Regions from separate parts of the Bacillus sp. z50 genome, predicted to be linked through region 2. Evidence: a T-box and tRNA genes for the amino acid it is inferred to sense, from the RefSeq annotation. Region 2 holds a T-box; the other holds one or more tRNA genes.
What was found. The T-box of region 2 lies ahead of trpS (tryptophan--tRNA ligase). A T-box ahead of a tRNA ligase gene usually reads a tRNA of that ligase, here a tRNA-Trp.
Positions count from the first base shown of each region.

Region 1 (14,633 bases), on a different contig from region 2:
ATATTCCGATAATTTATTCGCTAACCAAGCAACACATAGAGCCGGATCTCCTAAAACATCCATCCCTTTTCCTTCATTAATCACTTGGTTATTTTTTAAAAGTTGCATATGAATGCTAATTAAATTTACGTCACTTATGTGAACTTTATTTGATCCAAGAACATAAAGTCCACAAGAGGCATTGTCGGCAACCGTATCTTCAAGTTTTATTTTCCAATCTTTAATACGGCTATCAACAACTTCAAGGGCAGGTACAACATAATCTGTTGCCCGTAGAACATCATCTACAGTAACATTTGGGCCAACTAAATCTTCCTTCAGTACAAATGCAATTTCGCCTTCAATTTTTGGTTGAAATAATTGACTTAGGGAAATTTCTGCCCCCTCTTCTACATACATCGACTCTAAAAGATGTCCATAGTCCGGTTGATCTACACCTAAGAGATTTTGCATTGCAAATGATGTTAAACCAATTTTTTTGCCTGTGATACGATCACCTAGCATTGTTGCAATTTTAATTCGTTTGACTTGAATGGCATAGGCATCATCAATAGTCATTGTCGGCTCTTGTATTGTAAGTGGTAGAATTGATTGATGTTTTTCATGTGCTTTATCAAGCAGTTGAATTACATTAGATATTAATTGCTCTGTTACCATAACTCCCCTCCTCTAAAGATTAAATTCTAGTTAAACTTCTTGATTGGCTAGGCTGCAGCCAGTGAATTTTTACATTTCCCTTTGTTACCTTATTGAACGAATCCATAATTCGTATATTACCATGTTCGTTGACAGAAACAATTGACTTGATTTTATACTGACCGTACTCCAACACAACCTCATAAATCCCCTCATTAGGAAGCATCTTCGGCTCCATAGGTTTGAATTGATTTCCATCCCAAAGCATTTTAACGGTATAGTGCTTTCCAAGAAAATGAGGAATCTCATGCACATCGGTCGATAGTAATCGTTGTCGAATTGCTGTTGAACTAATTTTTTCACCTAAATAGTCTACACGTTGTACCTCGGTTACAGTAATTTGATATTTTGAATCATTGGGAATATGTTTAAGTTTTCCTGCACCTTTAGATCCATAAGAGAAATCAAAACCTGCAATCACATGTGTTACACCAAGATTTAGTAAATAGGCATCAACAAATTGTTTGGGTGACAGTGCTGCAAAATCAAGTGTAAAATCGACAAGATAAAATATGTCCACACCTAAACGATTGAGCATCATTTCTTTTTCAGAAAGTGTCGTTAAATGAGAAATACATCGCTTCCCGCCAGACAAGATATTGATAGGATGTGGCCTAAAACTCATTAGTGCTAATGGAAATCCACGATTATTTGCTTCTTTACGGGCAATTTGTATGACACGCTGGTGTCCCAGATGGACACCATCAAAATAGCCAAGTGCCATAACACAAGGAGTTACCTTAGTATAAATTCCCTGTAAATTTAGAGCATTAATTAAAATCGTTTTCATTAGCATAACTCCTTCTATCATCCTTGTTAGAGATTCCCATTTCCCTTATACTTCAACTAATTCCTCGAGGCTGCGATATTTTCCATTGAAAAATAATAATGGATCACCATCTTCAACCATAATGTTAGTTACTTTACCAATGAATAATGTGTGGTCACCTTCAACATGTTCAGCAGAAACTTCACAAGCAACTTGCACAATAGCCCCAGGGATAACAGGTACATCTGTTAAACGATTAAATGTTACCTCCTGATCTTTAATTTGACCTGCAAATACTTTAGAAATTTCTTCCTGATTAGAACTTAAAATATTGACTGAAAACTTTTTGGCTTGTTGGATTTTAGATAGCATACGTGCGTTTTCTTTAATCGAAATCACTACTAATTTTGGATTAAGTGAAACGGACATAAAAGCATTCGCTGTCATTCCATGTGTTACATCCTCTAGGTCTGTTAAAATGACTGTCACACCAGTTGCAAATTTACCCATTGCACTTCTAAATAAACGATCATCCATTTTTGAACCTCCCCTAATGATTTAACTTTTATAGATTTACTGGATAGCCTATTATTCGTATTTAAACATAAAGGATCTTCAAAACTTGCTTAAAAATAATTTTCAAGCCTTTACTGTTCCACTTTTCAACTCCGCAGCAACCTCTAAAATCATATCCTCTTGACCACCAACTGCTTTACGTTTACCGATCTCTATGAGAATATCACGTGCATCTACACCAAATCTTTCTGCAGCTCTTTGCGCATGTAATAAGAAGCTTGAATAAATACCCGCATACCCCAATACTAAGCTACCGCGTGTAATCTCTTGAGGTGTTGGCAGAATTGGCGCTACAATTTCTTCAGCTACATCCATTATTTTATATAATTCAATTCCTGTAACAATATTCATTTTATCCAATATGCTTACTAGTACTTCGGTTTGTGTATTACCAGCACCAGCACCTAAACAACGGATACTGCCATCTATACGATCAGCTCCATGTTCAATAGCAGTTAATGAATTTGCCACAGCCAGTGACAAATTATTATGTGCATGAAAACCTAGAGGAACGTTTATTTCTTGTTTCAATGCTTTTATTCGATCCGCTACCTGAATTGGAAGTAGAGCACCTGCAGAATCTACAATATAAATGACATCTGCTCCACCATTTTCCATAATTTTTGCTTGCTCTACAATTTTACTTGGTTCAGCCATATGGGACATCATTAGAAAACCAACTGTTTCTAGACCCAGCTCCTTCGCTAAGCTTAGATGCTGTAATGAAACGTCTGCCTCCGTGACATGTGTAGCGACGCGAACCATAGAAACACCTAAATCTCCTGCAAGTCTAATATCAGGCTTCGTTGCAATTCCTGGTAAGGAAAGTACAGCGATTTTTGAATTTCCGGCAGTTTCTACAGCAGCCTCGATGAGCTTAAACTCATCCGTATGTGAATGGCCGTACTGAACCGTCGATCCCCCAAGACCATCTCCATGAGCAACCTCGATATATGGTACGTTTGCTGAATCTAAGCCAGCAACAACTTTCCTAACCTGCTCAACTGTAAATTGATGACGGACCGCATGACTGCCATCTCGTAAAGCTACTTCTGTTATGATAATATCGCGTTTCATCGTATTCCTCCTTTACACAGTGGTCTTTGCCTTTGCCCATTCCTCAGCAATTTTAATAGCTGCAGCTGTTATAATATCCAAATTACCAGCGTAAGCAGGTAAATAATCAGCAGCACCGGCAACTTCCAGGAATACAGTGATACGATTTCCCTCAATGTATGGACGTGTTTTTAAGCGATACCCTGGAACATATTGTTGAACTGCTTTTTCCATTTTTCCAAGTGAGCCAATCAGTGCTTCCTTATCGATTACCGGCTGATCTACTAACAGATGAATCGTGTCATTCATCATAATTGGTGGTTCAGCAGGGTTTAAAATTAAAACTGTTTTTCCTTTTTTTGCTTTGCCGACAACCTCAATGGCACGTGAAGTGGTTGCAATAAATTCATCAATGTTCGCACGTGTTGCTGGACCAGCACTTTTACTTGCAATTGTGGCAACAATTTCCGCATATTCTACCTCATAAAGCTGAGATACTGCATAAATAATTGGAATTGTTGCTTGTCCACCACATGTCACCATATTTACGTTATCTGCTTGTTGATGTTCGTAAAGGTTCACTGTTGGTACTGTAAGTGGTCCAATTGCTGCTGGGGTTAAGTCAATTACTCTCTTACCGTGAGTTTTTAGTAGCTTTGCATGCTTCACATGTGCATAAGCACTAGTTGCGTCAAACACAACATCTGCAAGTCCTGGAGTTTGAAGAAAGCCTTCAATTCCCGTATCGATAGCTTGAAAACCTGCTTCACGTGCTTTTCGTAAGCCCTCGGAGTTGGGATCGATCCCTATAACAGCCGTTAACTCTAGAAAAGAGGACCGCTGAATTTTTTTCATCAAATCGTTACCAATGTTGCCTGACCCTAAAATGGCTACCTTTAATTTTGCCATGTCTAAATCCCCCTTGTTTACTCATATTTCAATTGAATAAACATTCATTTTTTGACTCGTTATTAAGGTGAATTAGCCCATACCAATTCCTTGATAGCCATATAAATTACGACCATATGTGTATAGTGCATCTTCATATAGAGACGTTATATGTGTGGCTACGGCAATGATGTCTCGTACAAACACTTCAATTGTGTCATTTTTTGTTAGAGATGCCCCACCGAGTGAGACCATTACTGTCGTAGCGATTTCTTGACAAATTTTAATAATTTCTGCACGTAGTGAAGAAAACTCCCCTTTTTCGTATGGACCTTCTGTTTCATAAGTTGCTAATAGATCGTAATATTGTTCCATTAAACCATTCGCTTTTTTATATTCCAACATAAGTTTAGCTAGAATTCGCTGACTACGAGGAGAATCTTTTTCATTTTCTCCATGTAGACGAACACGTGCTTCTGTTCTCTTTTTATATTCATCCAGCAAACGCCTAGCTCCACCTAATGCCATATTTGGAAACCCAAGATAGAATGCAGAGAAGTATGGTACATGGTAATAAGGATAATCGGGATCATAATTAGAACCCTCCGGTGGACGGCGTGTATCATTCGCTAATTCAAGTCTTAAAACGCGTCTTCTTGGAATAAATACTTCCGTTGCAATCACTTGGTTACTACCTGAACCACGTAAACCAAATGTATCCCAATTTTCATTTACTTTCACTTCATCTTTACGCATGAAACACATAATTAATTCTGGTTGATTTGATTCAGGTAATTGAGCAATTGCCCCTAAACCAATCCATTCTGCAAAGTTAACACCGCTTGTATAGTTATAAGTACCTGTTAAGCGAACACCGCCATCAACCACGGTTACTTGTCCAACTGGCGCGAAAACATCCACGATCAAACCGTTTGAATTTATAATTTCGTCTCTACCTTCTTGTGGAAGGTGTGCTGTTAAGGAGTTGTGTAAAGGGAAGAAATAACCTAACCATGCAGCTGAGATATTATGGTACGCGATAGTACGTACAATTTCTCCAAGGCCACGTAACGAAATTTGTGGACCACCATATTCTTTCGGTAGATTTGCACGAGTAATTCCTGATTCAATTAACTTATTAACATAGTTTCGAGAAACAGAGGCATTTATTTCGGAAGTTGCTACTTCTGATTCTGCTAGTAGGCCTGCTTCACGTGCTTTTTCAATAAGCTCTAGTTCAACATCTGTAAATCCTTTGGATTTTTGCTTTGTATCAACTGACATTTATAACCCTCCTATTATACGTTTTCAAGTTTATAACAAATCTTAGTTAGCGAAGATGTTATATTCGGAGTTTTAAATACTGGTGAGGCCACTAAAAAACATTAAAATCTCTTCTTTAGTGACCTCACGTTATTGTATTCTAGTTAACTAGAAGAACTCTTTAGCTGCTTTAATGAAATCTTCTCGCTTTTCTACCTGCAGCCAATGTCCGCACTGTGTAAATAAACGAAGCTCTGCATTAGGTAAATGTTCCATCAAATTAATACTGCTCTCTTTTGGAACAAATCGGTCATTAAAACCATGCAGTAGTAAGAATGGTTGTTTCATTTGACGTAATGCATTGGGAGGAATATGACCTTCCCCAGGCATAGGGAACATATTTTGCAAATAGGAATTGCGAATCTCTTCACGTTGAATAGTTTCATATCGAATTTCTAAAATATCTTCTAATGAATCTTGAATCGTTGCAGGATCATAAACAAACCAACTTGTTAAGTTTCGTAGGTTTTCATACGTTGGGTTTTTATAAAAACCAACCATTCGTATTATTTCCGGAGTAGGCGGTGTTTCTCCACCAGCACTGCCCATAAGTAAAACTTTTTTCACTCGTTCAGGTGCATACATAACAACATTTAACGACACATAACCACCCATTGAATTACCTACGAGACTGAATTTCTCTATGTTTTTCTTATCAAGTAGTTCAAGCAGTTGCTCAACGCGTAGCTGAGTCCATTCCCAAAATGATTTTGGGTGTACTTCGGGGTGTTTTGTATTTCCAAATCCATACATATCAGGAGCAATCACATGATAGTTCTTTGCAAGCTCTGGTAAAATATGTTGCCAATTACTTACTGAATTCGCTCCGGGACCTGAACCGTGTAGGAATACGATTACTTCCTCATTTTCTTGTCCTGCTTCACAATAGAACGTTTGAAACCGACCTGTATCTAAAGTTTCTGTTGAATAGCTCATTATAGTCCCTCCTATGCTTCTGTTGAATCAGCATCCATTCCCTGAAGATCTTGTCCCCAATAAGTTAAACCAACTTTTAAATCTTCAGGAGTCCACTTAATAGCCTCCCAATCAGGTTCAAAAATCAAATAACTTCCTGAAAATAGTTCCACACGATGACCACTACCTGGGTCTTTTACATATAAGTAAATTGCCTGTGAAATACCATGTTTACCTGGCCCAATAAGCTCAATTCCATTTTCACTTAAAATATCAGCTGCACGTAATATATCTTGGGCATTATCAAACCAATAAGCTAGGTGGTGTAAACGGTTAGGTGTTTTAGCTTCCGGTTCAGCCATAACAGCTATGTCATGAACCAATGGAGTTACACTTAACCAACCAGCTTGAATAACTCCATTTCCTAAATCTACATATTCACGCATTTTAAATCCCAAATTATCAATTAACCATTTATGAATTACTGATGGATCGTGTGAAGTCGCTAGATTCACGTGGTCAATACGACGAGGTGAAGCACCTTTTCTCCAAGATTTATAAGGTTGGTTCTTTAGCACGGATTTGCGGTCTTGATCTGGTTGCGTTTTTTCCATCTCATAATAAATTTCAAATGGATGCTCACTGGGTAACTCAAAGCGAATTGCTCTTCCTTGACCTGCTTCTTCACCCGATTCAACCCACTTCACTTCTGCTCCAGCCTCAGTTAGTAATTCAGCAAATTTCTCTACATCTTCAGGACGTTTTGTACGCCAACCAATGTGATCTACTTTTGATTTTTCCCCTTGTTTTAGCGATAGTGTATGGTGTTCAAAATCTCCCCATGCACGTAAATAATGTGTACCATTCACTACTTCTGTTTCTTCTAAACCTAAGACTTCAGAGAAGAACCATAGTGATTTTTTTAAATCCGGTGTGATTAAAGCAATATGACCTAGTTTAGCAATCTCTGGTAACATTTTCTTTTCCCCTTTTTTGTTTGTTTTTTATCATTTACACATTCAATATATTAGATATAAAATATTCTGAAAACAGACTAATTGTATTAATTTGAAAGCGTTTTCAGTATATTTCGTTTGGTTTTTTCTTTTTTATGGTATTTTAGTATTAAGAGAGAAATAACAATATTTTTTGAGGCACTTCTTACAATTAAGGGGGGAATAGGTTGGAACAACGTGTTATTTCTTTAAAAAGGACTACTTTTCATCTTGAAAATAGGGAGAAAGATATCGACAATATTGCAATCGTTAAGGCTTTAAGTTTTCTAAAAGCAGATATCATTGAAATAAATGGGATAGAGAAAGCAACAAAATTAATGTTTAATTATGGGTATCAATTAGGGGTTTCAGAAGCTCACCGAATGAGAGAAAAATATTTCGATATACAAGATCTACTTAAACAAGGGCCTACTCTTCATTGTGAAAAAGGACATATAAACGGTTCGATTTTCGAAGGGTATATTGAATTTTATGGTGATAAATCAGTTAAGGCTGTTTATGGTATAGGAACGTGGTTACAGTCTTACGAGGCAAAAGTTCATCTAGATTATTTTGGTCAAAGTGATGTACCAGTTTGTCATACACTTATGGGATTTGCTACTGGCTATATGAGCACCATTTTTCAGTTTGAAGTAAAGGTAGTTGAGAAAACCTGTGTAGCAAGAGGTGACGAAAATTGTACATGGGAGTTTTATACTGTTAACCCTTTACCTGATGAATCAAATGAAAACTCTGAAAATCAAGTATCGTTTGATCTGATTGAACTTGGCAATATTCAAAGTGAAATGATTCAAGCGATTATTGATGGAGCAACAGTAGAGGATATATTTAAAGAAGCTGAAAAAATTTTTGGCAGAACCTTTTTAATAGAAGATATATTTTATAACTTTATACATTCTACTAATTTATCAGAGATCGATAGACAATTAATTGAGCAGGATATGCAGATATATGACCAAAATGAAAGAAATCAATTAGGTACTTATTTTTTTGAAAAGCGTCAGCAACTTCCTTTTACAAAAAAGGTTGTTCAATTAGATAATCATGTTCGTTTAACAAACACGATTGTCATTAAAAATAAAGTCGTTGCATATTTGTCAGTTATATCGATGCATCCAACAACATTTTCATCATATGACTATTTAATACTATCTAAATTGACAAATGTAATTTCTGTTCTACTTATGATGAATTCTATTATAGAAAAATCAAAAGCAGAGAGTGAATCCAAGTTTACTAATGATATTTTGCATCAACGTTTATCAGATATAAATCAGATTCTTTCTAGGTCTCGCTACTTTAATATTGATATTAACCAACTATACACCGTTGCTATTGTGAGAAGGAATAATAATATGTATAGGATTCAAAAAGAGTTTGAAAACTTTGTTCGGGAACACTTAAAAAAACAGCGTATACTTATTTCTTTTAAGGAGATGGAACTAGTTATTTTGTTATTTCATCCTCTAAAAGATCATTCTATGGTTCAGAAGGTTTTTAGTAATTTAAGAGAAGCTTTAATGGAACAATTCCCTAATTATCCTGTTCAAATTGGTTACAGCGAGATAGGACATAGCATTTTGGAGGCAAACTCTCACTATAATGAGGCTGCAATTGCTCTCATCTCCAACCCCAACGCATCCATTACTGCATTTAAAGATATTAGTGTTTTATCAATATTTATTAATGATTTAAATATAGAACATATTAAGCAACTTGCGAATAATCGATTTGCAGGAATCTTTTCATTAAAGGAACAAAAACGGATTGAGCTCTTAGAAACTTTATATATATATCTAAATAATAATTTAAAAATTGAATCCACGATACGCTTATTAAAGATTTCAAAGAGTGGACTTCTCTATCGACTAGAAAACTTGAAAGAGTATTTGAAGACAGATTTTAAGGATCCTAATGAGAATTTCCAAATCCTTCTTTTATTGAAAGCGATGGAAATATATTTTAAGACTAGCAATACTCAAGACAGTAATTTTATTGTGGATTTTACAAATAGTTAATCCAATGGCGGCTAAAAGTTGATATAGAGGAATATCATACTAATAATCCAGATTAAACAAACGCACAGATCCTTGCTTCTGGTCTATATTTTTTCTAAGAATTCAAATTGATACTATGGGTTTCTATAAACAACGGAATTAAGAGATTCAGTTTGTATAAATAATCAATGGCACCCTGAATTAATGGACTGTTTGGACTCTATTTATGCATATATTGTGTATAAGATTCAGAATAGTAAATTGACAGGGTGGGGTCCATACTTCAGGCTTAACCCCAAGTGTATCAAGGTGTTGAGCCTTTTTCTATTTTCAGTAAAAACCCATTACTCCTGTATTTTTATACATTGGACAAATACTGCACAGAAGCTGCACACGATACTGCACAAGCCCAGTGTTTCCATTGGATTCAGCTGTCTCCATTATTTCTGTTAAATCCAAAATGTTCACCGAACCGATTCGAGTCCTCATCGAGCCTGACTTCTACGTGTGAATCTCCTTCTGTAATCACCTTTGAATCTGGGATTGTCGGGGAATGTTTCTCGTTATCATACGAGTAGGTAATCCACTCCCTTATGGATTCATCGGGATCGGGAGGTGTGCTATCGGCATCGCCTACGGTTTTTCCTGTGTATTTTTAGGATAGCATCCTCCTCTTCTCCCTCCCCCATTACATACACGTCTTCCCCGTATTCCTCAAGGGATGACTTGGACCAAGTTTTCTCATACTCTTTATAATCACGGATAACCTTAAAACGCAGGTTATTCACGGTTATTCAAACAACTGCTTTGTCACTCAATCAAAAGCACCTCTTTAATATTTCATATAGTAAATATATCACAATGTAATAGACAGGAATAAATGTAAAATATAGCGGGATAAGTTAGCTTATTAATTGAATTGAGGGAATAATAAAAACAGTGCACATTGAATGAAGGTGTGCACTGCTATTTTCATACTATATTTTATGCGTGTTTCTAGATTTTTATCTATTTTTTCATTTTGATACATATAAGGCCTTTAGAAACCTATTACGTTTTACTCAAAAGGAATTTTCTCTCAACTTTTACCATTAGAATCTGATAAGCATCCGTAGGTCACACTAAAGATAAAAGATTGCAGGTCAACAGCTATCAGAAGTTTGGTGGCAAATAAAAAAACCATGTACATCTTGTACATGGTTTTATGACCCCTACGGGATTCGAACCCGTGTTACCGCCGTGAAAGGGCGGTGTCTTAACCGCTTGACCAAGGGGCCAAATGGCTCCGCAGGTAGGATTCGAACCTACGACCGCTCGGTTAACAGCCGAGTGCTCTACCACTGAGCTACTGCGGAATAATAGTATGGGCGACTCAAACTATCGACCTGACACTTATCAGGCGTGTGCTCTAACCAGCTTAGCTATAGGCCCATTATGATATTTTTGGAGCGGGTGAAGGGAATCGAACCCTCATCATCAGCTTGGAAGGCTGAGGTTTTACCACTAAACTACACCCGCAACAATGGGAGGGCTGATGAAAAACGAACCCAAGAATGGCGGAACCACAATCCGATGCGTTAACCATTTCTCTCTAATCGCCATATTTATTGGCAGGGGCAGTAGGAATTGAACCCACACTGGAGGTTTTGGAGACCTCTGTTCTACCTTTAAACTATGCCCCTATTATAAATGGTGGAGGGGGGCAGATTCGAACTGCCGAACCCGAAGGAGCGGATTTACAGTCCGCCGCGTTTAGCCACTTCGCTACCCCTCCGATTATTTTGAGTGCCGGCAAGAGGACTTGAACCCCCAACCTACTGATTACAAGTCAGTTGCTCTACCAATTGAGCTACACCGGCATAATACTTAGGTAAGATTAAACATATTAAAACTTATTTTATAATGGTGGCTCAGGACGGAATCGAACCGCCGACACAAGGATTTTCAGTCCTTTGCTCTACCGACTGAGCTACTGAGCCAACTTCATTATGTAAATGGCGGTCCGGACGGGACTCGAACCCGCGACCTCCTGCGTGACAGGCAGGCATTCTAACCAACTGAACTACCGGACCATTTATTGCGGGGACAGGATTTGAACCTGCGACCTTCGGGTTATGAGCCCGACGAGCTACCAGACTGCTCCACCCCGCGACAATAATAATTTGTTTCCATATACTACAAGGTATTTAAGGTATATATGGCGGAGGAAGAGGGATTCGAACCCCCGCGCGGTTTAACCCGCCTCCCGGTTTTCAAGACCGGTCCCTTCAGCCAGACTTGGGTATTCCTCCATATAGGTTGTGTATCTTGTAGGACTCGAACCTGCGACCGGACGGTTATGAGCCGTCTGCTCTAACCACCTGAGCTACACCGCCAAAATCAAAATCCTATTGGGTTTAAGTAATGGTGGAGCCTAGCGGGATCGAACCGCTGACCTCCTGCGTGCAAAGCAGGCGCTCTCCCAGCTGAGCTAAGGCCCCATATTTTTTAGAATGGTCGGGAAGACAGGATTCGAACCTGCGACCCCTTGGTCCCAAACCAAGTGCTCTACCAAGCTGAGCTACTTCCCGCAAAGGAATGGCGCGCCCGAGAGGAGTCGAACCCCTAACCTTTTGATCCGTAGTCAAACGCTCTATCCAATTGAGCTACGGGCGCATTCTTGCAAAAAACTAGTGCCGAGGGCCGGTCTCGAACCGGCACGGTAGTCACCTACCGCAGGATTTTAAGTCCTGTGCGTCTGCCAATTCCGCCACCCCGGCATATCACTTGGCATTGGAGCGGAAGACGGGATTCGAACCCGCGACCCCCACCTTGGCAAGGTGGTGTTCTACCACTGAACTACTTCCGCATATAAGTGCGGGTGAAGGGAGTCGAACCCCCACGCCGTAAGGCGCCAGATCCTAAGTCTGGTGCGTCTGCCAATTCCGCCACACCCGCATGTTTATAGATGGTGAGCCATAAAGGACTTGTACCTGCAATCCTCGAGCTTCTAATTGATTAATTTCAAACCCTCTCGTTGACTGCTTTATTATTCTAATATGTATTTATCTATATTTCAATAAGTAATATATGGTAATATTAATTTATTTTTCTTCTTATATCAAAAAGATTAAAATTCCATGAATACATCTATCATACATAGGGATACAGGTTCCTCATATGTTGTTTGAACCCTTGCTTATACGCTATATAAACAACTCAAGATCCTTATTATCCTATTTATATTTTAAATTATCTTAGGAAGGCATAACTATCATGTTACAGTTTGAAACGGAAAGAGTGATATTCCTAGCACCATTAGAAATATAGATACCAATTCTAGTATAAAAAATCTCCTACCTTCTCCATATAACTTTTGAAGATTTCATGAATTGAATATTAACTTTTAGAGATTTTTTTCTCGTTTTTCCAATTAACTTTTACCTACTTAACAATACCTTTAATGATTCTAATATCAAAAACCAAAAAGTTGCCGTGTAATTACCATTAAATACAGTTGAAATATCAATCCTATTGATCATTAATAATTGTTCACTTCTTTTTTATCGCTATTGATATTTATTGCTTTATGATTCCATTCCTGATTACCAATTGGTAATGAAGAAGTAACTCTCATTCTTCGCTTCGTATGCACCAATCAAGCCTATAGAAACAGTTCTTTCATCAGTCTCCCTCTATTTTCTTTAAAATATGTAGGTATACTTAATTCATATGGTCATAGATAATAGCTTTAAATATCTGTTTGAGTTCTTTTGATGTTTTTCCGCGAAGCCATTCGACTTGGTCAATTGGCAGCGTGAGCTTAAGGGTGATCTTTTCATCAGGCATCTCGACTTTCCTGATGTCGGCAAGGGAAATCCCCTTGTCAATGTCTGGAAAATCAATCTGGTTCTCATCGATATGGTCAATGCCCTGGTGCTCAAAGGGATCATCGATCACGCAATTCAAGTTCAACTGCGGGAGACGACCAGGAATTGATTTTATGTACATGAATGAGCTGATTACTCGGTTATCGGTCAGCTCAATTTCAGCGATAATGCTCTCGCGACTGCTATATTTCTTTAGGGCTACCTCGCTCACGATGATGTCGAGCTCCAATGAAAATCCGGATGAAGTTTCCAAAATATATATCGCACTATTAAAAATATGGATTTCTTCGCCGTCAAGATTCACCGTTTTTACGCCAACCATGTCATTCCCCTCCAAAAGAGACCGTCGGGAACATTCCCCCACCCGGCTTATTTTCTTTCATTCTACTAAATCATGGTAGTTCCTCCAAGCATAGCTTCTCGACGATGGTAATGACATTCGGATGCTCCTTCAAAACCGAAGCGGGAAGGCCTCAGATATTTCGCCTTCTAATAGCTGTTTTACTATGGTACCTTCTTTTTTACAAAAACAAGCAGATGCATCACCCTGCTTTCCATGATGGTGTTGAACACCTTAGTGATTGCTTGCTCCGACACATCTTAAAAATTGGTGAAAAAACTGGCGTTTGCCTTGCGCGTCGATTCAGCGAACGAAGTAGACTTACAAATCTTACTTGATTAAGTAACCGAACCACCTGCTTTGTTGGTTTGGAAAGAATTTATACATAGCACGGAAGTTCTTTATGCTAAAATTGAAATTGTATATCATTAATGAAAGAGAAGAAGGCATTTTATGAAGAAGATTACTACAATTAGCTTAGGTATACTATTGATTATTTTTGTGTTGGGCCTTACGGGCTTCTATTTTTGGTCCCAACAAACGTACAAAGCATCAGAAGAAGTTACATCATATGTAGATTTGGATGACATACAGACGGAAGAAAACTGGCTTGTGTTCGAACCTATAGAAAAACCAAAAAGCGGGATCATTCTTTATCCTGGAGCAAAAGTGGAGCCTGAAGCATATAGCTACTATGCCCAAGGTTTAGCGGATAAAGGTTATTTGGTGATTGTCCCGAAAGTCAACTTGAACTTTGCCCTACTCGATATTAATCAGGCGGATTTAATTATAGATGAGTTCAGCGATATAACGAATTGGTATGTAGGTGGGCATTCACTTGGCGGCGTAGCCGCAGCATCTTATGCATACGATCATCTCGAAGATGTAAGGGGTTTAATCTTATTGGGTTCCTATCCAAGTGATTCCAGTAATTTTTCAGAAACTGATCTCCCCATCCTCTCCCTGTATGCCGAGTTTGATGGGTTAACTACTACTGATAAAATAGCTGATACAAAACATTTGCTTTCGTCTGAAGCAACCTTATATGAGGTTAAAGGCGGAAACCATGCCCAATTCGGTATGTATGGAACGCAAGATGGAGACGGAAAATCTACGATTTCAGCAAAAGAACAGCAGGATGAAATAATAGAAGAAACATTAAAATGGCTGAATCAATATCAAAGATAA
Region 1 covers NZ_JBZFQL010000002.1:30,089-44,721, forward strand. The annotation lists gene AC4G3N_RS05955 (2-keto-4-pentenoate hydratase) at 1-657, opposite strand, end outside; gene AC4G3N_RS05960 (FAD synthase) at 677-1,486, opposite strand; gene AC4G3N_RS05965 (flavin reductase family protein) at 1,532-2,002, opposite strand; gene dmpG (4-hydroxy-2-oxovalerate aldolase) at 2,105-3,118, opposite strand; gene AC4G3N_RS05975 (acetaldehyde dehydrogenase (acetylating)) at 3,131-4,006, opposite strand; gene AC4G3N_RS05980 (acyl-CoA dehydrogenase family protein) at 4,079-5,269, opposite strand; gene AC4G3N_RS05985 (alpha/beta fold hydrolase) at 5,417-6,244, opposite strand; gene AC4G3N_RS05990 (VOC family protein) at 6,256-7,200, opposite strand; gene AC4G3N_RS05995 (V4R domain-containing protein) at 7,407-9,257, shown strand; tRNA gene AC4G3N_RS06000 (tRNA-Glu) at 10,442-10,513, opposite strand; tRNA gene AC4G3N_RS06005 (tRNA-Asn) at 10,517-10,591, opposite strand; tRNA gene AC4G3N_RS06010 (tRNA-Gly) at 10,681-10,754, opposite strand; tRNA gene AC4G3N_RS06015 (tRNA-Trp) at 10,845-10,918, opposite strand; tRNA gene AC4G3N_RS06020 (tRNA-Tyr) at 10,927-11,010, opposite strand; tRNA gene AC4G3N_RS06025 (tRNA-Thr) at 11,023-11,095, opposite strand; tRNA gene AC4G3N_RS06030 (tRNA-Phe) at 11,140-11,215, opposite strand; tRNA gene AC4G3N_RS06035 (tRNA-Asp) at 11,232-11,308, opposite strand; tRNA gene AC4G3N_RS06040 (tRNA-Met) at 11,314-11,387, opposite strand; tRNA gene AC4G3N_RS06045 (tRNA-Ser) at 11,435-11,527, opposite strand; tRNA gene AC4G3N_RS06050 (tRNA-Met) at 11,538-11,607, opposite strand; tRNA gene AC4G3N_RS06055 (tRNA-Ala) at 11,641-11,716, opposite strand; tRNA gene AC4G3N_RS06060 (tRNA-Pro) at 11,730-11,806, opposite strand; tRNA gene AC4G3N_RS06065 (tRNA-Arg) at 11,815-11,891, opposite strand; tRNA gene AC4G3N_RS06070 (tRNA-Leu) at 11,910-11,995, opposite strand; tRNA gene AC4G3N_RS06075 (tRNA-Gly) at 12,010-12,084, opposite strand; tRNA gene AC4G3N_RS06080 (tRNA-Leu) at 12,092-12,173, opposite strand; gene AC4G3N_RS06085 (hypothetical protein) at 12,939-13,427, opposite strand; gene AC4G3N_RS06090 (alpha/beta fold hydrolase) at 13,899-14,633, shown strand.
Region 1: it has a tRNA-Trp gene. The T-box ahead of trpS (tryptophan--tRNA ligase) is inferred to sense a tRNA for this amino acid. The anticodon was not compared.

Region 2 (14,633 bases):
ATAACAGAATCAGAAATCACCCAAATGATTGATCAGGGAACGATATATGGTGGGATGATTCCAAAAGTGCAGGCTGCTTTATCTGCTAAAAAGCAAGGTGCGTCAACAATATTAATTACAAGCGGTGTATCCAGATTCTTTGCTGATGAAAAATGGCAGGGTACATTCCTTGGAGCTGAGGAGAGGGTGATGTGATGTCTGCGCTATTACCGGTCTACAAAAAATGGGATATCACACCAATAAAAGCGGATGGCTCATGGATTGAAGCAGAGGGCGGAAAGAAATATCTTGATTTTACATCCGGTATTGGTGTGGTTAATCTCGGGCATAAAAATGATGAAGTCAAAAAATCTGTCGAGGCACAAATGGAACTGTTCTGGCATACGTCCAATTTGTTTCAGCTTCCCATCCAGGAAGAAGTGGCATTAAAGCTGAACGAGCTTACCGGATTGGATGGTGTTTTCTTTTGCAATAGCGGTGCAGAAGCAAATGAAGCGGCACTAAAGCTGGCCAGAAGAGCAACTGGAAAAACGAAAATCATTACATTCCAACAATCTTTTCACGGTCGTACATTTGGAGCAATGGCTGCTACTGGACAAAGTAGTATCCATGATGGATTTGGCCCATTACTGGAAGGCTTTGTTTATGTTCCATTTAATGATATTGATGCAGTCCATAAGGCTATAGATGAAGATGTGGCGGCTATTATGGTAGAGATCATTCAAGGTGAAGGCGGGATTATTCTTATTGATGAGGGCTTTTTAAAGAGTATTAACCAACTATGCAATGAGAACAATATATTGCTGATTATTGATGAAGTTCAAACGGGAAATGGGAGAACAGGCTATCCTTATGCTTATTTAAAGTATAAGGGAATCAAACCGGATATTGTGACCACAGCTAAGGGTCTTGCTAATGGTCTGCCCATAGGTGCGATGGTAGCCAAAAAAGAGCTGAAAGAATCATTCGGCAAAGGTGTTCATGGTTCTACCTTTGGCGGAAATCCAGTATCATTGGCGGCAAGCAAAGTGGTGTTGAATCAAATAAGCAATCCTCAATTTTTAGCAGAAATCAGAGATAAAGCTGAGTGGTTTATTAGTGAACTGAAGATAGCAGCCGAGGATATCCCGGTTATAAAAGAGATCAGGGGAGAGGGTCTGATGATCGGGATTGAATTAAAGGAAGAAGTAGCTCCCTATATTAAACAAATAATTGAACATCAATTATTTGTCTTACCAGCCGGCTCGCATGTGATTCGTTTGCTTCCTCCGTTGACTGTTTCACGAGATGAGCTTTTATTAGCTTTAGCCATTTTAAAGGAAGTATGCAAAACCAATCTAACAATGACGAAGGCCTAAGTTATCTGATGCCTCGTTCGTATAGTCTATAAATTTCAAGTGAGAGGAAAGGCAGATATGAAACTACTGTATGGAACTAAACGAATAATCAGTCAAAAAGATTTTTTATCCATGGAAGCCATTACGGCGCAGCAATTGAATGAATTATTGGAGCTCGCAATGGATTTAAAAGAAAGGCTAAATAAAGGATATTTGGATACCCCATTAAAGGGGAAAATATTGGGGATGATCTTTGAAAAAAATTCAACAAGGACACGGGTTTCTTTCGAAGCAGGCATGCTTCAGCTAGGGGGTCATGCCATTTTCTTAAGTAGAAATGACACGCAGCTTGGCAGAGGTGAACCGATTTCAGACACAGCACAAGTGTTATCAGAATATGTGGATGCAATCATGATACGTACTACTGGCCATGATAGAGCGGAAACATTGGCAACAAGCTCCAGTGTGCCGGTTATTAACGGATTGACTGACCTTGAGCATCCATGCCAGGCATTGGCTGACTTGTTAACTATTAAGGAAGAGAAAGGAACTCTCCAGGGAATCAAGCTCGCTTATATCGGTGATGGGAATAATGTTGCCAATTCTTTGATGATGGCTGCTGTTAAATCGGGTATGCAAATTGCGATTGCAACGCCTCCTGGTTATGAACCAGATCCTCTTTTGGTCGAGAAAGCTATGACTGAAGCAATAATCAATGGAGGGAAAATAGAACTGTTTCACGATCCAGAGGCTGCTGTTAAGGAAGCTGATGTTATTTATTGTGATGTTTGGACCAGCATGGGCCAAGAAAAAGAAAATGAAAAAAGGCTGGAAGATTTTAAAAAATTTCAGGTAAATGAGCAATTGGCTGCTGGCGCCAAACTCGATTATTTATTTATGCACTGCTTACCAGCACATCGCGGTGAAGAGGTGACATCTTCCATTATTGACTCATCTAATTCCATTGTCATTAAACAGGCGGGAAATCGTTTACATGCTCAAAAAGCACTTTTGGTTGATTTAATGGTCAAACCTAACTAATAGTTGAACAATAATTGGGGATTCTAGAACAAAAGGAGGGATTTTTTTGGGACAGAATCGTCATTTTAAACATGGACAAAAGGCACCAAATAATGGTGAATATATCGAAATAGGGGAGACTGGCAGCAATGTCGTTAACCCAAAGAAGATTAAGCTGAAAGCAGGAGAGTATTTTCCTGAGACAACCAATGATGATCGTCATTGGACATATGTATCAAAAAAGGGCCGCTAATTAGCGGCCCTTTTTTGAAAATGAATTAATGTCCGGATTCCTGTACCGGATCATTTGGTATTACAGCTGAAACCACTAAAATTAATAGGGTAATGACCACACTAAGAATGGAAGCTGTATTGAAATCGTATTTACCGCCTTCAACCATTGAGCTTGTTACATAAATCACCATATGTGTTAATGCAAATGTCCATATAAATGTCAAAATATATTTCAATTTTCTCACCCCGTTCATCTACAATCCGTTATTATTTTATCATACCATACGTAACACTGGAAACAATTTAAATTATTTAGGTAAATATGGTTTGTACTTTATTACTTTGGGTTTTATCATAACATAGCCCAAAATGCAATTGATTATGAATACAAGTTAAAAAATAAATGGTTATTCTAAGCAATCAGAGAGATAAATAGCCCGGACAAATTGATTTATAGTGACATACATTAACATGGACTAAGGTTATTTGAGGGGAAAGCTATGATAAATCACAAAACGTTTCAACTGAATAAAGAATGGACAACCATTTTTTACCCGGAACAACCGAGTGGCTTTGCCATTATGTTACTCGGTGGAGATAAGCATTATATAAATGAAAAAGCTAATTTTTGGCTGGATCATCCAGGCAAAAAACAAATGCTTGAGTATCTGTTGAAGAGAGGGTATACGGTTTTTAGCTCTTATTTATCCGGTGCGCATTGGGGTAATGCTGAAGCTGCAGATTTAGCTATGGAAATGTATGCATTTTTTATCCGCAAGGAAATCGTAAACGAAAGAATTCATATCATAGCGGAAGGAACTGGCGCGTTGGTGTTAGATACAATTTGTCATAAATTAAAAGAAAAAGTACGATCTGTTGTATTATTAAATCCCATATTATCCGTAAAACAGAGCTATGAAAAAGAAGAAATAAATAAATTTTTCTTTAAGAAAATGAAAAAAGAATTGTACCAAGCCTACCATTTGGATGATCATACATTTAAAGAATGGATGGAGAAGAAGCCGGATACGACATTAGGAAAAGATATGCCGGTCTTAATCGTGCACGTCCTCGATAGGCTGGAAAGCAACCTGCCGGTTAAATATAGCTCATTCATTAACAATCATCCTTCATCAGAAATTAAGTATATTACACCGGAAAAAAGATATATTATTCCTTATCAAATCAATTCCTTTTTTAAAAACCATGAAAAAGATTTATAAATCTGAATAACCCTCGGGTTGGTTTAATACATTTATATAAACCGACAGGGGGTTTTTATATGCCTGAACATATTATTCTGTCTCCGTATTCCTTTGTTGGATTTGAGATATGCAATAGGTTAATGGAAGAGGGTGTAGAGGTTATTGGGGTGGATCTACCTGTTTTGGTCGATCCAAAAGAAAAGGAAGAAAAAGAATTATTTTTAGGTAGAAATTCAAATTTCAAAGTAAAGAAACATGATCAGGTTATTAATGAAATAAAGGATGGCTATTTTTTTTATATTACTGATATGGATAATGAGTGTGAAAAATGGCTTGAATATGTAGAAAAAATCCCTAAAAAAATTGAGGATACGTTTATTTATGTAGGTATGGATAAAGAGGGATTGGTTAACAAGGATATTCCTAATCGAGTGGATACCACTATCATATTGCCAACCGTATACGGTCCATGGCAGCCGGAAAATACCGTCTTTTACAATTGTCTTAGTCAATCTCAATTTCCTTTTGAGCTATATGATTTAGAAAACAAAAGAGATGCTATCTATATAAGCGATGCCATTACAGCTATTTTTGAAATATCAAAATTTGAGCATGGAATCTACCAGGTTCAATCTGATATAAAAGAACATTGGCACCTTTTATTAAAAGAGCTTGGTTATCGGATTATCGCAGAAACTGGTGAAAAGCGAAATCCTGACCTTCAAAAGCTGAACATTAGGGAATATTTAGCGGTAACAAAAATATCCCCGCATGTGGGGATCAATTTAGTTAAGCAGCATATAAAGATTAGGAACCTCATGAGCTATTAGAATACTTTTTATATAATCGCCCCTTTCTATCATTATTAAGGGGTTTTTACAATTATTTGGAAAGGCGGTGGTTAACATGAAGAGGAAGCTTGAATATATGGCAATGGGCATGAAACACTATTCAGAAATCAAAAAGAAATTAAGTGAAGCGGGCTTAGATATAGATCGTCAACAATTACAGCCATTTATGGACATTTTCTTTACGGTTATGGATGAGGCTTATGAAAAAGGATATAAAGATGGTCGTTTAAAAAAAGGTGAGTGAAAGTCCTTCACTTGATTAAATTTGTAAATTTACTTATAAGGGATGGAATCTTTTTGAAATAAGGACTCAATTCGCTGATAGTGGACATTAGAACATCAGATTGTTCCATCAGTCTAGTGAAATCAATATTGGATGCTTGCTGTTCTTCAGGGGGAGGATCTTCCTTCGCCTGATTTTTCGTATGACGATCACCAAACATAAATCGATTAAAAGCCTCCTGATTGTCTGACCTGTTTCTATGATCATTGTTCAAGACATTCACCTCGTTTTTCACATATTCTTACTAATTAATGTATGTTGATATTGCTGGCTTGTATGGACATTCATTCATCTTTTTCGGAAAATTTGTTGCAATAAGGATTGATTTCTTTTAGAATTAGTACCAAGTCATAATATCAAATAATATAATCAGATGAATATAGCAAGAGGGGTGTAAGGATGAATGCTGGCATAATCGGAATTGGCAAATATCTTCCTGAAAACGTGGTAACAAACTTTGATTTGGAAAAAAAGATTGATACGTCAGATGAATGGATCCGAACACGCACTGGAATAGAAGAAAGAAGAATTGCCGATGATACCGTTGATTCTTCACATATGGCCTACGAGGCAGCAGTCAGGGCGATGGAGAATGCTGGAGTGACTGCTGAGGAAATTGAATTAATTCTAGTGGCAACTGTCACACCGGACCAATCCTTTCCTACAGTTTCCTGTATGATTCAAGAAAGATTGGGCGCAGTTAATGCAGCAGCTATGGATATTAGTGCAGCCTGTGCAGGATTTACCTATGGAATTGTAACTGCAAGTCAATTTATTAGGACAGGCAGCTATCGCACAATCTTGGTAGTAGGTGTGGAAAAGCTTTCAAAAATTACGGATTGGAATGACCGTAATACGGCAGTACTATTCGGAGACGGAGCAGGAGCAGCAGTATTGGGTCCTGTCAGTGATGGAAAGGGCATTCTATCTTTCGAGCTTGGAGCGGACGGTTCTGGTGGCATTCATTTAGAGAAAAAGCAAGATTATCTCACGATGAATGGCCGGGAAGTGTATAAGTTTGCAGTTAGACAAATGGGTGAATCATCCATCAATGTTTTAAATAAAGCAGGTTTGACAAAAGAGGATGTAGACTTTTTAATTCCGCATCAAGCAAATATACGAATTATGGAAGCTGCGAGACAAAGATTGGAGCTTCCAATTGAAAAGATGTCCAAAACGATTCATAAATATGGCAACACATCGTCATCTACTATTCCGATTGCGCTTGCTGAAGAAGTGGAAGCAGGAAAAATAAAAGACGGTGATTTGCTCGTATTAGTTGGTTTTGGAGCCGGTTTAACATGGGGAGCAGTTGCGATGCGATGGGGCAAATAAGAAAAGCCGAGATTAACTCAAGGAGAGATTGTAATGGAGAGTAAACGTGTAGTTGTGACAGGTATGGGGACCATATCACCTTTAGGCAATACTATCCGGGAGAACTGGGAAAACTTAGTGGCCGGAGTTTCAGGAATCGGGCCATTAACCAGAGTTAATGCGGATGAGTACCCTGCTAAGACAGCGGGGGAAGTAAAAAACTTTGAGATAACAGATATTATTGATCGGAAAGAAGCTAGAAAAATGGACCGGTTCACCCATTATGCGATTGCAGCATCAAAAATGGCAGTTGAGGATGCTAAATTGGAGATTACTCCTGAGAACGCAAATCGTGTTGGTGTATGGATTGGTTCCGGAATTGGCGGCATGGAGACATTCGAACAGCAATATGAAACATTTCAAAAAAGAGGCTATCGTAGGGTCAGTCCATTTTTTGTGCCGATGCTTATTCCGGACATGGCTGCAGGACAAGTATCCATACTTCTCGGAGCTAAAGGGGTAAATTCCTGTACGGTGACAGCATGTGCTACAGGAACGAATTCAATCGGAGATGCGTTTAAAGTTATCCAGCGCGGTGATGCGGATGTGATGATTACAGGAGGTGCGGAAGCCCCTATCACGAAAATGTCTGTAGCTGGTTTCTGTGCGAATACTGCTTTATCCTCTAACCCAGATCCTAAAACATCAAGCCGTCCATTTGATAAAAATCGAGATGGATTTGTTATTGGAGAAGGTTCAGGCATTCTCGTACTTGAGGAATTATCACATGCAATTGCGAGAAATGCGCCGATATATGCTGAAATTGTCGGATATGGATCAACAGGGGATGCCCATCATATAACCGCTCCAGCCCCTGAAGGAGAAGGTGGCGCAAGAGCGATGAAAATGGCTATTGATGATGCAGGTCTTGATCCGGAACAGATTGATTATATTAATGCTCATGGAACAAGCACAGAATACAATGATTCCTATGAAACGATGGCCATTAAAACAGTCTTTGGTGATCACGCTTATAAACTGGCAGTAAGTTCAACAAAATCGATGACCGGTCATTTATTGGGAGCAGCAGGTGGCGTTGAAGCAGTCTATACGGTTTTGGCAATCAAGAATGGTATCATTCCACCGACTATTAATCTTGAAACACCGGATCCCGTGTGTGATCTTGATTATGTCCCGGGTGAAGCAAGAAAACGCCAAGTTGACTGTGCGATGAGTAATTCACTTGGATTTGGCGGCCACAATGCCACAATCGTTTTTAAAAAATATAACGGATAGAAAACTTCAAGCGGCCTCTCTTTTTGGATCATCTACCAAAAAGGGAGGCTATTTTGATTCCCATAAAATATATCCTTTCATATAATGCTCTATTCAAATATAAACAGGATAGGTGAATGGGATGGGAGTTATCAGAACGGATAAATGGTTGGAGGAGTCCTTTAATGATCGGTTAAAAATAGAAGAGAATATTTTAGACACAGTAAATATGCGAGAACATGTTCTAATTGAAGTTTTAAATAGAATTGGCCTATACCAGCCCAACCTAAAAACAAACAAGACATATCAAAATATGAAGGAACGGAAGGTGTGGCATAGAATCGCACTTTATCATAAAAAATATAAAAAAGCATGGGATGGTCCGGATATTCCTATTTTCCTATTTCCGATGGCAAGTGAAGTGTTCAGCTTATTTCGCTCTCCCAATAAACATAAATCAGGGATTGCTTTCATTGATAAATTGTTTTTATTTATATCGGAGAAGGTGAAGGATAAAGAACTGGAAGCTCTATTTGTCCATGAATATCATCATACAACGAGATTGGAATCCCTGGGGGGGCAGGTTAAGCATAGATTGGCAGACTCTATTATTATGGAGGGTCTTGCAGAATTTGCGGTATCAGAATATTGCGGTGAATCGTATTTGGCGCCTTGGATAACCAATTATCAAACGAAGGAAATCGAAGAACTGATTACAGAAAAATTCAAACCGAACTTTGATATGAAGCGATCTGATCCCCTTCATGATAAGTTGTTATTTGGGCATGGTACAATGCCAAAAATGGCCGGATATGCGGCAGGTTACAAACTTGTAAAGGATTATGCAGATCTTCATTCCATGAAGACTAGGGATATGATTGGTCTTTCTACTGATAAAATAATCAATGGATAATTCACTATGCAAAGAAAATCAATTTGCCACTCATACAAGGAATATTTTACAGGAAACTTGCCTATAATGATTGACAAATAGGATAGAAGTGAGGGATATTCGGGAATGTTGTATCTCCATGATGTTTGGGTAAATTGGTTTGAAGGTGAAGAAAACAGTTATAACATTTGCAGCTTTCACGAGTGGAGGAAAGAGGATACGGTTGAGTTACTTGACCAGGTTCCGCTTTTGAAGTTGGAGCCGGTTCTTTTTCACTACATTGAAAATGATTTATTGGAATTGCCTTCAAGTCTTCTACAGGATGTTTATAAGAAGGCGTATATTCGGAAGAATCATGAAAGACTTCCGATGGATTATTGTTTTGTTGCTACAGATGGGACAGGCATCATTGCTATTGATACGATAGGATACACCATACCAATCCGAAAGAGTAGATTAATTCCAAGGCAGGAGCAATTGGCTTATGATATGGTACGTAATGTGGATGCGCATCAGTATGACTATCAGTCAATGATTACAGATTATCAGAAGAAAGAGTATCATATCCTTTCCCCATCTCCTGATTTTATGCTGGGGTTAACACGCAAGGAACGTCAATTAAAGCAATTATTGTTCATGGTACTTGATCAATTAAAAAGTTCAAGCAATACAGCTGAAATTCGTTATTGGTATACAGAATGGGCGCCTGAACAATATTCCACAGTTTTAAAAATGGATTTTGATGAAATATGGCACAAGCTATACTCGGAAATGAAGATAGGCTGGTCAGAAAAACACGCCATGTTATGTGAACGTTTAATAAAAGGCCAACCATTTTTCGAAAAGCTCTGGGAAATAGAAGTAGGAGATCGACCATCCATGCTGTAATGGATGGTTTTTTTTATATAAAAAGCTTATGACTCAAGCTCCTAGGAGCCGAAGCTAGATTAAGTAAAAAGCTGAGGCGACTGTTCAGCTCCGACAAGCATAAGAGGAGGCACGTAGGGAGGCGCTCTTTCCTCCCGTAGTGGCTACACTTATGACCTCGAGGAGCTAGGAGCCGAAGCTAGATTGAATAAAAACCTGAAACTAACTTAAGGAACGAAGACTAAAAGCGCCACATCGTGTGGCAACGTCTTTGTGACCAACATCCTGTTGGCCTCCGCAGAGTATTTGCTTATGACTCGAGTTCCTAGGCCCTGAAGTCGAATATAATAAAAAAGTGCTGAAGCTAGATTCAATACAAATCTAGCTTCAGCACTTTAATTTAGAACAATCTTTATCTTCTTTTACGACCTAAACCAATTGCGTTTTTCATTTTTCGTAATGTTTTATTAGCAGCTTTATTTGCCTCGAGAGCTCCTTTGTCGAGGATTTCATCCAATTCAGGGGAATTCAGTAATTCCTGATGACGTTCCTGAATAGGTCGTAGTGTTTCAACCACTACATTGGCAACCTCTGCTTTAAAATCTCCATATCCCTTACCTACAAAGCGTTTTTCAATGGATTCTATGCTTTCACCGCTTAGTGCAGAGTGAATGGATAGAAGGTTTGAAATACCTGGTTTATTTTCCTTGTCGAATTTCACGATTCCTTCTGAATCCGTAACCGCACTCTTGATTTTCTTCTCAACCTGCTTTAGATCATCTAATAAAGAAATAGTTGATTTTTTATTTGGATCGGATTTGCTCATTTTTTTGGTTGGCTCCTGTAAAGCCATGATTCGCGCCCCTGAAGCAGGTAGTTGGATATCAGGGATTGTAAAGACATCTCCATATTTTTTATTGAAGCGTTCAGCAATATCACGTGTCAATTCAACATGCTGTTTTTGATCATCGCCTACTGGAACAATGTTGGTTTGATATAAAAGGATATCAGCAGCCATCAATGGAGGATAAGTCAGAAGACCGGCTGAAACAGATACCTGTGATTTAGATTTATCTTTATATTGAGTCATTCGCTCAAGTTCACCAATAGAAGTATTACATTGCATAATCCATCCGGCTTCTGTATGAGCGGGAACCTCAGATTGGATAAAAATTGTCGCTTTCTCAGGATCAATCCCAACAGCCAGATAAAGGGCTGCAAGATTTCGAATGTTCTTTCTTAGTTCGAGGCGATCCTGCGGAACCGTAATCGCATGGTGATCAACTATGCAAAAGTAACAATGGGAATCATTTTGCAATTCTACGAACTGCCGTAATGCTCCTATATAATTACCAAGGGTCACCAGACCGGTTGGCTGAATGCCAGAAAAAATAATACTCATTTTCATTCTCCTTTCAATATAAAAAATCCCATTCGTCTCCACTATTAAAAGGGACGAATGGGATTCGCGGTACCACCCTAATTGTTTACGTTCTATACATAAACCACTCAGGAATATCCAAAAAGATATTCTTGCCCAGTAACGCGGGCAAACGTCCTGTCATACTGTCATTTTTCCTACAGGAGGCTTAAAAGTCCATTCAGGTATACGGGCTGTTTGTTCGCAGCAACCACAAACTCTCTGAAAACCTTGTACTACCTTACTACTCTTTGTCATAGCCTATAATAAATATTAAGTAATGATATTCTACTTAAACCTGATTAGAAAAGCAACTATCCAAAGAAAATAATTGAGCAAATAAAGGTAATGACACATGAAAAGATACCTGCATAAAGTAAAGGGCTAGTCCAGGAAAAGGTAAGTACCTCCATATTCGGGCCTTTATCTTTAGAATCGCCTTCTAGTTCAGATATATATTCTTCTTTTTTTGAATTGATTTTCCAGAATTTTTTAAACGAGTAGGAAAAGAAAGAAAAGAAACCTCCTCCTATTACATATAGGAGAGCGCCGGCACAAACATAAAAGAGGCCTATCATAAAATAGCTATCAATCAATGAAAGCAGAAAGGGACTTTTTATATTAATTGAATAGATAATTGAAATTAGAAGGCTGATACCGTTTAATAAAAGAAATTTTTTTTGTGAAGACTTCATGGGTTTCCTCCGAATATAAGTTGTTTTATAAAGTGTATTTAAATTTTATACCAATAATTTAAAAATTAAAAGTTGCAAGTTTATTTATAAAATTTTATTATATTCATAACGTTTCATTTTAATTAAATATGCTTTTCTGGTTGGAATTATCTGAAAAATATAATTTTTTTGTTTTTATAGGATATTTTACCCAGACATTGGTGTATCAAGGTTTGTTGTTAATTCTTGTATTCGAAATGACATATGTTCGTAAACAAAATGTAAAAAAATGATTGCAAAAAATTCTGAAACGTTTTATGATTGGTTACGAAATCTTCTGAAAATTAGAAGAGTAAAAAATAGGGAGGTCATTTACTAGTATGAAAGCAAAAAAAATCTCATTATTTCTTGTAATGATTCTTGCTTTGAGCACTTTCCTTGCAGCTTGTTCCGGCGGAGACGAAGAGACAGGTAGCAATGATAAAGGTGAAGGCAAGAAAGACGTTGAACAAGTACTTAACTTAGTGGAAACTTCTGAAATTCCGTCTATGGACACTGTAATGGCTACTGACTCTGTTTCTTTCAACGTTATGAACAATACGATGGAAGGTCTTTACCGTTTAGGTGAGGGAGATAAAGTTGTTGCAGGTGTTGCTGAGGGAGATCCAACAGTAAGTGAAGATGGAAAAACTTTCACTATCAAACTGCGCCAAGATGCTAAATGGTCAAATGGTGATCCTGTAACAGCTCACGATTTCATTTATGCTTGGCAAAAAGCTGTAAATCCTGATACTGCTGCTGAATATGCATACATGATGTATGTAATTGAAAATGCTGAAGAAATCAACACTGGTAAAAAGAAAGTGGAAGAGTTAGGTGCTAAAGCGCTTGATGATTACACTCTTGAAATTAAACTAACAAATGCTATCCCTTATTTCCAATCTCTACTTTCTTTCGGAACATTCATGCCACAAAATCAAAAATTTGTTGAAGAACAAGGCGAAAAATTTGGTCTTGAAGCAGATACAACACTTTATAATGGACCATTCACGATGTCTGAGTGGAAACATGAAGAAAGTTTCACACTTTCTAAAAATGATCAATACTGGGATAAAGATACTGTAAAGCTCGAAACAATCAATTTTAAAATCGTAAAAGATACTAACACAGCCGTAAACTTATATGAAACAGGTAAAATTGATCGTGTAGGATTGACTGCTGAAAACGTTGATAACTACAAAGATAGCGAAGAATTCGGTACGGAAAAAGATACTTCTGTATACTTCCTTCGTTATAACCAAAAGAACAAAGCATTAGCAAATGTTAATATCCGTAAAGCAATTGATATGGCTTATGACAAAGATGCTTTTGTAAAAACAATCTTAAATAATGGATCTGTACCTGCATACTACTTGGTACCAAGTGATTTTGTTAAAGGTCCGGACGGAAAAGATTTCCGTGAAGCTAACGGAGATATGAACGTTACAAATAAAGATGAAGCTAAAAAGCTTTGGGAACAAGGCTTGAAAGAAATCGGCGAATCCAAAGTTGAGCTCGAATTGCTGAATTATGATGGTGACTCTGCTAAGAAAACTGGTGAGTATATCAAAGAACAGCTTGAAACTACTCTTCCAGGACTTACAGTTGGCCTTAAGCAACAACCATTCAAGCAAAAACTTGAATTAGAATCTAAAGGTGATTATGACTTCTCTTATGCTGGTTGGGGTCCAGATTATCAAGATCCTATGACTTTCATCGATATGTTCGTAACTGATGGAGCTCATAACCAAATGGGATACTCAAATCCTGAGTATGACAAATTGGTCGAAGAAGCTGGATCTACATTATTAAGTGATTTGCCAGCACGTTGGGAAGCTCTTCAAAAAGCAGAAAAAATCCTAATTGAAGAAGATGCGGCCATCAGCCCACTTTATCAACGCGGACTTTCATTCCTATCGAAGGATAAAGTTAAAAATCTATACAACCACGCCTTTGGCGGAGATTACAGTTACAAGTGGGTATCAATCGAGGAATAATAGCTCGTGTGCCTGAATGGGAGAGTGCATGCCTGAAATGGCCATGTGCTCTCCTTTTCCCTAGTTATAGGAGAAAATTCAGAATAGAAAAACAATTGCCAAAAACTGAAAAAGGGGGGCTAATAATGCTGCGATATACATTACAACGGATATTCTATATGATTATTACTTTATTTGTTATTACAACTGCTACCTTTTTCTTGATGAAAATGCTGCCGGGATCTCCGCTGAAAAATCAGGAAAAGCTTACTGCTGAACAAAAAGAGATTATTTATGAAAAATATGGACTGAATGACCCAGTGCCGAAGCAGTATGTCACTTATATGACAAATTTAGTTAAAGGGGACTTAGGTACTTCTTTCCAATATGACAACAGACCGGTTACAGAATTAATTGCTACACGGATTCCAAATTCTGCCCATCTGGGTTTTCAAGCTTTGCTGTTTGGAACGATTGTTGGCCTAATGTTAGGAATAGCTGCTGCACTGCGTCATAATACATGGATAGATTATGGTGCCACTGTTATTGCTGTCCTGGGTGTTTCGATCCCATCCTTCGTTTTTGCAGGATTTTTACAGTATTTCTTAGCCGTTGAAAATCAAATCTTCCCGGTTGCTTTCTGGGATGGATTCGAATATACGATTTTGCCAACACTGGCGCTTTCCGCTGGGGTTATAGCAAGCATCGCTCGTTTTATGAGGTCTGAAATGCTAGAAGTTATGGGATCGGATTATATTACTCTTGCAAAAGCAAAGGGTTTATCTGGTGTAGCTGTAGTATTTAAGCATGGTATAAGAAATGCATTGATTCCAATTATTACGATTCTTGGACCAATGGCTGTCAATATTATGACTGGAACACTAATAATTGAACGAATCTTTGCTATTCCTGGATTAGGGGAACAATTTGTTAACTCTATTAATATGAATGATTATCCAACCATTATGGGTACTACGATTTTTTATAGTGCACTATTTATTCTTGTAATCTTCTTGGTGGACATCATGTATGGAATTGTTGATCCTCGTATCCGCCTTGCTGGGGGGAAAAAATAATGGAAAATAATCTAAAGACAGAAAACCTTTCTCCAGAATTATTTAAGGTTGTAGGGCAAGAATCTCATGAAGCAGAGAAAATCGTTCGCCCCAGCCTAACATTTTGGCAGGATGCATGGAGACATTTACTTAAAAATAAAGGTGCAATTTTTGGACTTGTCATGGTTGTG
Region 2 covers NZ_JBZFQL010000004.1:54,844-69,476, reverse strand. The annotation lists gene argB (acetylglutamate kinase) at 1-195, shown strand, start outside; gene argD (acetylornithine transaminase) at 195-1,358, shown strand; gene argF (ornithine carbamoyltransferase) at 1,416-2,378, shown strand; gene AC4G3N_RS12895 (YjzC family protein) at 2,425-2,610, shown strand; gene AC4G3N_RS12890 (YjzD family protein) at 2,636-2,827, opposite strand; gene AC4G3N_RS12885 (alpha/beta fold hydrolase) at 3,092-3,814, shown strand; gene AC4G3N_RS12880 (Rossmann-fold NAD(P)-binding domain-containing protein) at 3,874-4,626, shown strand; gene AC4G3N_RS12875 (ComZ family protein) at 4,703-4,891, shown strand; gene AC4G3N_RS12870 (hypothetical protein) at 4,899-5,144, opposite strand; gene AC4G3N_RS12865 (beta-ketoacyl-ACP synthase III) at 5,330-6,265, shown strand; gene fabF (beta-ketoacyl-ACP synthase II) at 6,299-7,540, shown strand; gene AC4G3N_RS12855 (DUF2268 domain-containing putative Zn-dependent protease) at 7,662-8,432, shown strand; gene AC4G3N_RS12850 (YjbA family protein) at 8,538-9,299, shown strand; gene trpS (tryptophan--tRNA ligase) at 9,691-10,680, opposite strand; T-box leader at 10,727-10,965, opposite strand; gene AC4G3N_RS12840 (DUF3899 domain-containing protein) at 11,013-11,393, opposite strand; gene AC4G3N_RS12835 (peptide ABC transporter substrate-binding protein) at 11,753-13,408, shown strand; gene opp3b (oligopeptide ABC transporter permease) at 13,534-14,463, shown strand; gene opp3C (oligopeptide ABC transporter permease) at 14,463-14,633, shown strand, end outside.